3 regions of the Paenibacillus thiaminolyticus genome follow, and region 2 is predicted to be linked to each of the others. Evidence: riboswitches for the same ligand, from Rfam matches in the RefSeq annotation. Region 2 holds a riboswitch; each other region holds the start of a gene.
The links. A riboswitch is a leader RNA that binds a small molecule or an ion and turns the genes downstream of it on or off. The one in region 2 is predicted to bind magnesium.
Positions count from the first base shown of each region.

Region 1: linked by a shared signal. The riboswitch ahead of FLT43_RS07930 (MgtC/SapB family protein) and the one ahead of mgtA (magnesium-translocating P-type ATPase) in region 2 are both predicted to bind magnesium.
Region 3: linked by a shared signal. The riboswitch ahead of mgtE (magnesium transporter) and the one ahead of mgtA (magnesium-translocating P-type ATPase) in region 2 are both predicted to bind magnesium.

Region 1 is NZ_CP041405.1:1,751,949-1,755,197, forward strand. Features, by position in the region: gene FLT43_RS07920 (MerR family transcriptional regulator) at 1-129, opposite strand, end outside; gene FLT43_RS07925 (hypothetical protein) at 166-456, opposite strand; gene FLT43_RS07930 (MgtC/SapB family protein) at 483-1,199, opposite strand; M-box (ykoK) riboswitch at 1,533-1,709, opposite strand; partial or broken gene FLT43_RS30800 (ISNCY family transposase) at 1,842-1,978, shown strand; gene FLT43_RS07940 (alpha-helical endospore appendage domain-containing protein) at 2,534-3,249, shown strand, end outside.
Region 2 is NZ_CP041405.1:289,492-292,740, reverse strand. Features, by position in the region: gene FLT43_RS01195 (ribonuclease domain-containing protein) at 1-150, opposite strand, end outside; gene FLT43_RS01190 (hypothetical protein) at 400-633, shown strand; M-box (ykoK) riboswitch at 704-873, shown strand; gene mgtA (magnesium-translocating P-type ATPase) at 1,247-3,249, shown strand, end outside.
Region 3 is NZ_CP041405.1:2,724,007-2,727,255, forward strand. Features, by position in the region: gene ftsW (putative lipid II flippase FtsW) at 1-760, opposite strand, end outside; M-box (ykoK) riboswitch at 943-1,117, shown strand; gene mgtE (magnesium transporter) at 1,485-2,831, shown strand; gene FLT43_RS12280 (ABC-F family ATP-binding cassette domain-containing protein) at 3,159-3,249, shown strand, end outside.

The DNA.
Region 1 (3,249 bases), 1.5 Mb from region 2:
ATAATAGCGGTAACCGGTAGTCTCATCGACGAACTCCGGCTTCAACAGTCCCAGCTTGTAATAATAGCGGAGCGTCTGCACCGAGGTATGGTTCAGCTCCGCCATGCGGCCGATCGATAGCTTGTCCATGAAGCCTCCTGCTCCTTTTATCAACCTGTGTTCATCTCATCCAGACTTATTCAGCATATGAACGGCTTGGGGACGGTTCAACTCGTGCATGCACCGTTTCTGCATTCCCGAGAGTTCAGCATACATCTCCCCGAACTCGCCCGGAGACAGAACCGAGTATACCCGGCAGCGTCCGCTCTCGCTCAGCTCCAGGAAAAAACGGGCCCGATCGGACGGATGAAGCTCCTGGAAATCTTTGCGGAAAGCTTCGGCCTCCCCATACTTCAGCGCTTGAAGCAAATGGTAAGTGTACTCCTCTTTATACCGGTATTCATTCAGACGGATCATCACATTCGCTCCTTTCCCCTTCCCGTTTATAACTGCTCCACTTCTACACTGAGCACATGATCAATTTTTTTGATGTAATAATAGATCTCGGTCAAATAATGATGCTCCGGCACAGACAGCACCAGATCCATCCGCTGCCGTCCACTGTCGAGATCTTTGAGCTTAAAGTGCCGGATCTTGAATTCGGCCTTATCTGTGGATGCCATCTCCTCCGGGGCAGGCATATGATTCTTCTGAATCCGCCGGATGAGCTCGGTCATGCGAGGATTCGATTCCACCACGACCTTCAGCGACACATCACAGCGGTTCAATCTCGCTGACCCAAGCGACTTCAAAAGAATGGGAACCAGATTGACGGCAGCAATCAGCAGCAGGACGCCGCAGATCGCCTCGGCATAAAACCCGGCCCCGATAGCGACCCCAAGGGCAGATGCCGACCAGATAAGCGCCGCGGAAGTGAGCCCGGAGATCACCTCATTGCTTCTGCGCAAAATAACACCGGCCCCAATAAAGCCGACGCCGCTAACAATCTGGGCGGCCAGCCGCATTGGATCCATATTCGGATGATCTGCGCCCCCGAATTTGCCGAAGGCTTCGATCGACACAATCGTCAGCAGACAACTGGCAATGCAAATCACCATGCTGGGCCGCATCCCCAGCTGCTTCTGCTTCATTTGCCGGTCAAGTCCGATCAACAGCCCGAACAACAGGGCCAGTGCCAGCTTCATCATCATCACTATCATTGCGATCACCTCTCGGATACAAGCTCATGTTGGAACACCAAAAAGCTCTCCCGCAAAGAGAGAGCCAGCCGTTATCCGATGACTGAAAGCAGATCAAATCAACCTGCCGCGGCACCCTGTCTGCGCATCGCGAATCCATCCGCAGGGATCAGGGGTGAAGGCTAGGCGAAGATCGGAGAGCACACCGAACAACACACTTTCTCTTTGCAGGACACACACGAAATAAAAACGCCATTGCTCCGACTCGGACTGCCATCCATATCTGCTCTCCCCTTTCCATACAAAATAAAAACCCTCTGAACATGCCAGAGGGTTAGAACGCGCACAAAGAGGCCTGCTCCCCCTGGTCGAGTTTTGGCACTATACAACGTAAAGCAAACGAGATTCGTTTCCTTAGCCACCTTATGAAAAGCCTTAATCCGGCAATCCCTGTTCTACCCATGGGCATCTTTCGATATTTCTGGGCAGTGGCCTATGTTTGCATAGGAGCCTCACCTAACGAGGAATATATGGTACCCACGAAGTATACCCCGATACGGTTGATGCTGTCAATGGGACGCTGTCACGGTGTTGTTCTTCTGTGACAATGTCACCCTATAACTGTTCTGAGATAATGTCACTATGGGACAGGAGATAATGACATTGACAAAAGCAGAAATGAAGAAGGTGCTCGTTGTGGAGAAAATATAGATGGGCGGATGACCAATAGGGAGGGAGCGGCAGCGCTTAGTTTATCAGAACGCCAAGTCATTCGGCTAAAGAACAAATACCAATCGGAGCCCAGGATTCTGCCCGTGTCAAATTGCGAAGTGTCTATTATCATCCCTGCTGGCGACGAATCCTCATCGATTATATAGACGATCCATTGCTATAAATATTAATATTATGCAATCGGGCAGCTATTTTCCAATTGCTTCTGAAAATCGTGTATAACACGAACGATGGTTAAAAGTCCACACCTTTAATGAAAAAAAATCATATCCTGCATTATACGACCAAAAGGAGCCATTCCTGTAATGAATGATTTCGAGGTTTGAATAAGCTGCTTGAATCAAAGCGATTTCGCGTCCCTACCAGAACATGAAATAAACCAACGACACTTGAAGCACGGAGCAGCCGTAGAGTTTATTCCATAAGCGCAACGACCCAGTGCGACATGGGAGGGTAAGCTGTCGAGGGAATGGTATCCCAACCTCTTTTCCCGTCACCGGCTCCTCCAGAAAATTATGACATAGATACATGACTTCTCCTTCTCTCGGGATGTTCGATGGTTGAAAATCTAAGAATGAGTGAGAACACGCGAGAAAACAATAATTCATAGTGGGAGGAAGACAATGTCGCAAGCGAATATTCCTAATATAACCCCTAACATCACGATTACTAGAGATGACGCCTTGAACCTCTTGTTATCTTCTATAGCGATTGAAGAGTTAGGGCTAGGACACATTATTAATGCCGAAGCAGAAAAAATCCAATACGCTATCGGTACGCTGCCAGGACTTTCGGTTCCGGCGACCATCAGTGAGTTGCTGGAGGTAAATTCAAGTGTTCAAACTACGCTGCAAGGATTAATTAAGAAAGAGCTGCTCCTTCAATCTAAACTGGAAAACATCTTGGCTGCCCCTTCTTTAGTAGGTCCAACCGGCCCAACCGGGGCTACAGGGCCATCTGGTGGACCTCCAGGAGCAACTGGCGCTACTGGTGTGACAGGAGCAACTGGAGCTACCGGGGCTACCGGGGCTACCGGAGCAACTGCGGCAACCGGAGCAACTGGGGCAACCGGAGCTACCGGGGCAACCGGGGCAACTGGTGCGACAGGAGCAACAGGCGCTACTGGACCTACTGGTGTGACAGGGGTAACAGGCGCTACTGGACCTACTGGTGTGACAGGGGTAACAGGAACTACCGGAGCAACCGGTCCATCAATTAGTACACTTGCTGCTTTTGGATCTTTTTCCCTTAACACATCAATTACTGGTACATTAACTATACCAGTTGGTGGGAATATACCGTTTAATCAAAACCCTGTGCCACCTGTTGGAATTATTCA
Region 2 (3,249 bases):
GTGTGACTTAATATAGTTCGCAACCTCTTCGAAGCCGGTCAGCTCCTGCTTGCCCGAATCCGGAATCGCGGATGGCTTGCTGTCCAGACCGCAGCCCGCTAGCAGCAGCAAGCTCAATAGAAAGACCAGCACTGATTTGATGACTTTCAACAATGTCTACCCCGCTTCGCTCTTCGTAGAGCAGGAAGCTTGATGATAATCTTCCTGTCTTCCTGCCCTCTCGCTGTAGTATCAACTATCTTTTCTCGAATTTCAACCCCTTGCTTGCAAATGTCCCTCCAATTCCGCGTTTATCAATTTCTAGGTGGCTGTCTGCGGGAAGAATGTCCAATCAAGGCCAAAACGCCATGCATATAATGCACTAGGTTCGACACTATTGGGAGAGAGGAGCTGAGACTCATGTCTCATGGATGCAAAGGCGAAGAGTTCTGCCCGAGCAAAGCGGTATTCGATCCGCCTCAATATATCTTCAACAAAACGTATCATCCGCAGAAGGTCGAAGTCGTTCACCCGATCGAGATCATTAATCAACATTTCTGTGTGCCGGTTTTCAAGCATGTGTTTCCCGTAAAAGAGAAGGATGTATTTTGCTCCAGCGCAAGAAAACGGAGAAGAGCGAAAAGAAAATCATAATTTATTCCATTTGATGACTTGCCATTGACAAACGACTCAAACAAGACATATGATAACAAAGTAATTTTCATCAAATCCTCGTTAGGTGAGGCTCCTATACAAACATAGGCCACTGCCCGGAAATATCGAAAGATACCAATGGGTAGAACAGGAACTGCCGGATTAAGGCTTTTCTTAAGGTGGCTAAGAGCGGACGTTCTTTACGTTGTATAGTGCTAAAACTAGACTAGGGGGAGCAAATGACGTTGTAGTCTCTATTTCTGCGCGTATTTCAACCCTCTAGCTCTGCTGGAGGGTTTTTTCATTTCTATTGTGAAAAGGGGGAATGCGTCCATGGACAGCGGACCTAGCAGTCAACAGCCGCATAGGCGACAACATCCTGTACTGAGGAAGAGCCGTCTGCTTGTTGCTCTTCAAGCGATACCCGACTTATTTCATTCCCCCGCAAAAAATCGATGGCGGCGGGTTTATTTAAGTATGCGTATGTGACTTGAACGCATCGGTAGACGGTTCAGGCTCCCTCTGGAATACAGGGGGAGCTTTTTTATGTTTGTGTTCGAACGAATCGATACCGTAGGGATTCTAAGATGACCTGCGAGAGGAGGAATTGACAATGGCACGGAAATTGAAAAATTTGAAAAATAAAGATAAACTGACGAAACGCATCGCAGAGCGCCTCATCCAGGCCTCCGTATTGCTGGAAGAAGATGTGATGGAGGAATGGAACACCCGCCCCGAGGGCCTGAGCGATGCCGAGGCTAACGCCCGGATGGAGGACTGCGGCAAAAACGAAGTGGCTCATGAAAAGCCGCCGGCATGGTATATTCAACTGTTGAGTTGCTTTGCCAATCCATTTATATTGATCCTGCTGTTCCTTGCGGCCTTCTCTTATATAGCCGATTCGGATATCGAAGCCGTAGTTATTATTTCGACTATGGTCACCGTCAGCGTCATCATCACGTTCACCCAGGAATTCCGTTCTGCGCGCACGGCGGAGAAGCTGCGGGCCCTGGTCAGCACGACGACCACGGTTAGCCGGGAAGGCCGCCGCCAGGACATCGACAACAAGCTGCTCGTGCCCGGGGATATTATTCACTTGTCCGCCGGGGACATGGTCCCGGCGGATGTCCGGCTACTCGCCGCTAAGGATGTCTATGCCGCGGAATCCGCCCTGACGGGCGAAGCGATGCCGGTCGAAAAAATCGATACGCTGCCGAGCGGCATGTCCCGGCCGGGGAATACGCGCCGAAGCAATCCCGCCAACGCGCTGGAGTTAACGAATATGTGCTACATGGGAACGAATATCGTCAGCGGCTCGGCGACGGCCGTCGTAATTGCGACGGGTCCGGATACGTACTTCGGTTCAATGGCCAGCCAGCTGACGGGCAAAGCTCCGCTCACCAGCTTCGATCTCGGCGTGAAGAGCATCACCTATCTCCTAATCCGCTTCATGCTGATTATGGTTCCGGTTATCTTTTTCGTCAACGGATTCACGAAGGGAGACTGGTGGGACGCTCTCTTGTTCGGCCTGTCGGTGGCCGTCGGACTGACGCCCGAAATGCTGCCCGTCGTCGTGGCCGGGAATCTGGCCAAAGGAGCGGCAACAATGGCCCGCAACAAAGTCGTCGTGAAGCGTCTCCACGCGATCCAGAATCTTGGCGCGATGGATATTCTGTGTACGGACAAGACGGGAACGTTGACGGAAGACCATATTGTACTGGAACAGCATCTTGACACGAACGGCAATCCGGACAGACGCGTGCTGGAATATGCTTACTTGAACAGCTACCATCAGACCGGCCTGTCTAATCTGCTGGATGCCGCCATATTGAAGCATACCGAGTATTCCCATTTGATAAATGAATATAAGAAGCTCGATGAGATTCCATTCGATTTCAACCGTCGCCGCATGTCTGTCGTCCTCCGCGCCTCGCAGGAAGAGCATCTGCTCGTGTGCAAGGGAGCGATGGAAGAAATACTCGACATCTGCGCCCATGTCTATGAGGAGGGCCAAGTCGTTCCGCTTACGCCGGAGCGGGCGGACAAAGCGCAGCGGCTCGCTCAGGAACTGAACGAAGACGGCTTGCGCGTACTCGCCGTAGCGATGAAGCGAGTCCCATCCCGGGAGGAGCCCTACGGAATCCAGGATGAGCAGAACCTTGTGCTGGTTGGCTGTCTCACCTTCCTGGATCCGCCGAAGCCTTCCGCCAAGGAGGCTATCCGGGCACTGGCAGACAACGGAGTCAATGTGAAAGTTATCACGGGAGACAATGCGGCCGTCGCCTGCAAAGTATGCCAGGATGTCGGGATCCGGACCGAGGCGGTTCTGCTTGGTGAGGCCGTGGATGCGCTGACGGATGAGCAGCTGGCCGAGATCGCGGAGCTAACTACCGTGTTCGCCAAGATCAATCCGCTGCAAAAAGCGAGAATCGTTCGTGTCCTCAAAAGCAGAGGCCATACGGTCGGGTTCATGGGCGACGGCATCAATGACGCCGTGTCGCTGAAGGAAGCGGACGTAGGCATTTCTGTCGATACCGCGGTCGATATCGCTAAGGAATCGGCGGATATGATCTTGCTGGAAAAAAGCTTAATGGTGCTGGAGCAAGGCGTCATCGA
Region 3 (3,249 bases), 2.4 Mb from region 2:
ACAGCTTCTGCACACTCTGGCCGTATCCCGTTCCGGTCACCCCACCGTGAGCCAGCGCGATTAAAGATTGAATCAATTGGTAGCCTGACCCTTCCGGATCATCGAACGGATTCAAAAACGAAATAATCCGCTGGTAGCGATAGCTGCGGCTGAAGGCAAGAAAGACCAACAGCACTCCAAATCCCCCGCTCAGCATCACAATATGACGCATATTCGCCCCGCCGATAATAATAATGGTCATGGATATAATGGTAATGATCATCACCGAGCCAAAATCCGGCTGCAGCATAATTAGAAGCAGCATGACCCCAATCACAATCAAAATGGGCAGCAATCCCCTAGCGAAAACGCGAATCCGCTCTCCTTTTTTGCTGATTAGATGTGACAAATAGATGATCAGGGCCAGCTTGGCGAATTCCGTAGGTTGGAACCGCATGCCGCCGACACTGAACCATCTTGTCGCCCCATTCACCTTGATGCCGAAATAAGGAACGAGCACAAGCAGCACAATCGAGAACAGAAGCAAGAAGGGTGCGGCCTTGCTCCATTTGCGAAAGGGAATGTTCATGAATACAAACATAGCGACAAGGCCGATGAGAGCGAACAACATTTGCTTCGACATATAATAGGACGGCTTCTCATACTTCAGGCTGACGACGACCGAGCTGGCGCTGTATATCATCGCCAATCCGAACATGACCAGCAGCAATGTCACAAAAAGCAGCAAAAAATCCGGACGGCCTTTTATCGTTTGCTTCAAAAAAAATCACCTCGTGCATCCTGCAAAATGAAAACGTTAAAAGGATGGGCATCTATGCCCCCGCTGTTCCTGTAACACTATCAAGTGTATTGACTCATCAGCCAAAAAAGGTTATGAAAAGGTTAAAGTTGTTCCCGGGAGGTTGACAAAATCAAAAAGCCGGGTTAAGGTTTAACATGTCGTAAAGACCTTGTTAGGTGAGGCTCCTATGCAAACATAGGCCACTGCCCAGAAATATCGAAAGATGCCCATGGGTAGAACAGGAATTGCCGGATTAAGGCTTTTCTTAAGGTGGCTAAGAGAAGAAGGCTTCTCTTTACGTTGCATAGTGCTAAAACTCAACTAGGGGGCGCGGGAATGTTATATTTGCGTGCATTCATTCAACCCTCTAGGACTCCTGGAGGGTTTTTATTTTATTCGAAAAAGGGGGGAGAACACCCAATGGATAGTAGTTCCAGTAGTCCATCATCTAAGCAAGTTCATAGTCTTGTGAAGAGTGAGAACGAGGTTCTCCTTACCCTTACCTGTGATTCATACTGTGATTCGCATGCTGCCTGGTATCAGGGCAGGTGTATTTAAGTATGCATAGATGTAAGCAGTGAGTGTAAGGAGAACAGGAACTACAAGCTCTTCCTATGTGCAGGGAGAGCTTTTTTGTGTCTGTTAGGAATGGATAATAAGGAACAATGTGTGGAAGGATGTTTGCGGATAGGAGGAAATTATGATGGAACAAAAATGGATGATTCAAGAATTGAAGGACAGATTGTCCGAACAAAATCAGGACGCCCTTACCGATTTTCTGGCCCGGTACCAACCTTATGATTTAGCCGAGATGTTAATCGAGCTTCAGGAAAACGACCAAATTCGATTTATTGCCGTACTACCTATTCCCCTCGGGGCAGAGATTTTGGAGTATGTCGATCCCGAATTGCAGTACCGAATTTTGGACCGCGGGACCAAGGAGACAGCAGCTTCCATGCTTAATGAAATGTCCAGCGATAAAGTGGCCGATCTGCTGCTGGCCATACATCCCCACCAAGCCGGAACTTTATTAGGGCTTCTGCCTGCCGATTACCGGGAGAAAATCAGCGCTCTGATGCAATACCCTCCAGAGTCGGCGGGAAGTCTGGCTACCGTTGATTATATTGCGGTGCGGAATTATTGGACGGTGGAGCATACGCTGCAGCACGTCCGTAAAGTCGGGCAAGATGCGGAATTGGTCTCTTACTTTTATGTGCTAGATAATAACGGCAAGCTGGTAGGGATCGTCTCCCTGAAGCAAGCTATCCTCGCCCAGGCTGACTCCAGACTAGAGGACATCATGCTCAAAGATTTCGTGTCGGTGTCTGCGCGCATGAACCAGCAGGAAGTGGCGACGATTTTATCCAACTATGATCTGGTGGCTCTTCCCGTAATTACCGATGAACAGCGAATGATCGGGATTATTACGGTCGATGACTTAATTGACGTTATCCATGAGGAAGCAACGGAAGATTTTCAGAAAATAGGTGGAAGCCAGCCTTTAGAAGAGCCGTATTTTAAAAATTCCTTTTGGAAATTATTCCGCAAGCGAATCGGATGGCTGCTTATCTTATTTGTAGCCGAAGCCTATACGGGGAATGTGCTGCGTCATTTTGAAGACACGCTCTCGGAAGTAATTGCGCTCGCATTCTTTATCCCCTTGTTAGTCGGCACGGGCGGAAATACGGGAACACAGACCGTAACGACGCTCGTTCGCGCCTTGGCTCTCGGGGAAGTGAAGCCGAAGCATATCTTCAGAGTCATCCGTAAAGAGGTGTCCACCGGATTGATTCTGGGACTTTGTATGGGAGTCGCAACCTTTATTCGTGCACAGATACTGGGCGTTGGCTTTGATATCGGAAGCGTCGTCGCTGTCACGGCTATTTTTATCGTGATTTGGGCCTCCCTCATCGCCGCTGTGCTGCCTCTGGTGCTGCACAAGCTCAAAGTCGATCCGGCCGTTGTCTCCGGCCCGTTTATTACCACCTTGGTGGACGGTACCGGACTCATCATCTACTTTACTTTGGCTAAAATGATGCTGAACTTGTGATTCGAACGGATCCAATCCTGCGTGTTTTAGTGATAACGAATATCGCTATCGCTGCCTATCGAGAGCCCTATCCTCTGCCGGGATGGGGCTCTCGGTGCATAATACTATCTCCTCCCGTTGCTGCTATCCGGATCCGGAGCCGCTTGCCCGATCATAAGTGAATCGATATAGCACTAGCGACGATATCTATCGGTTCACGGCCGGATTGATTAGACAAATTTCCCGCGATCGGCGAGAATAGAAAATGTGTCAGGCCGAAACAGATGCTTCTGTTATTTTTGGATCCTTATGCGAAAATAGCTTGTTATCAACGGAGGAGATACCCCTATGCTGCTTCAAGTGAACGGCATGAGCAAGAGTTACGGGATAACTCCCGTATTGTCGAATATTACGCTGCAGATTCTGGAGCGCGAGCGGA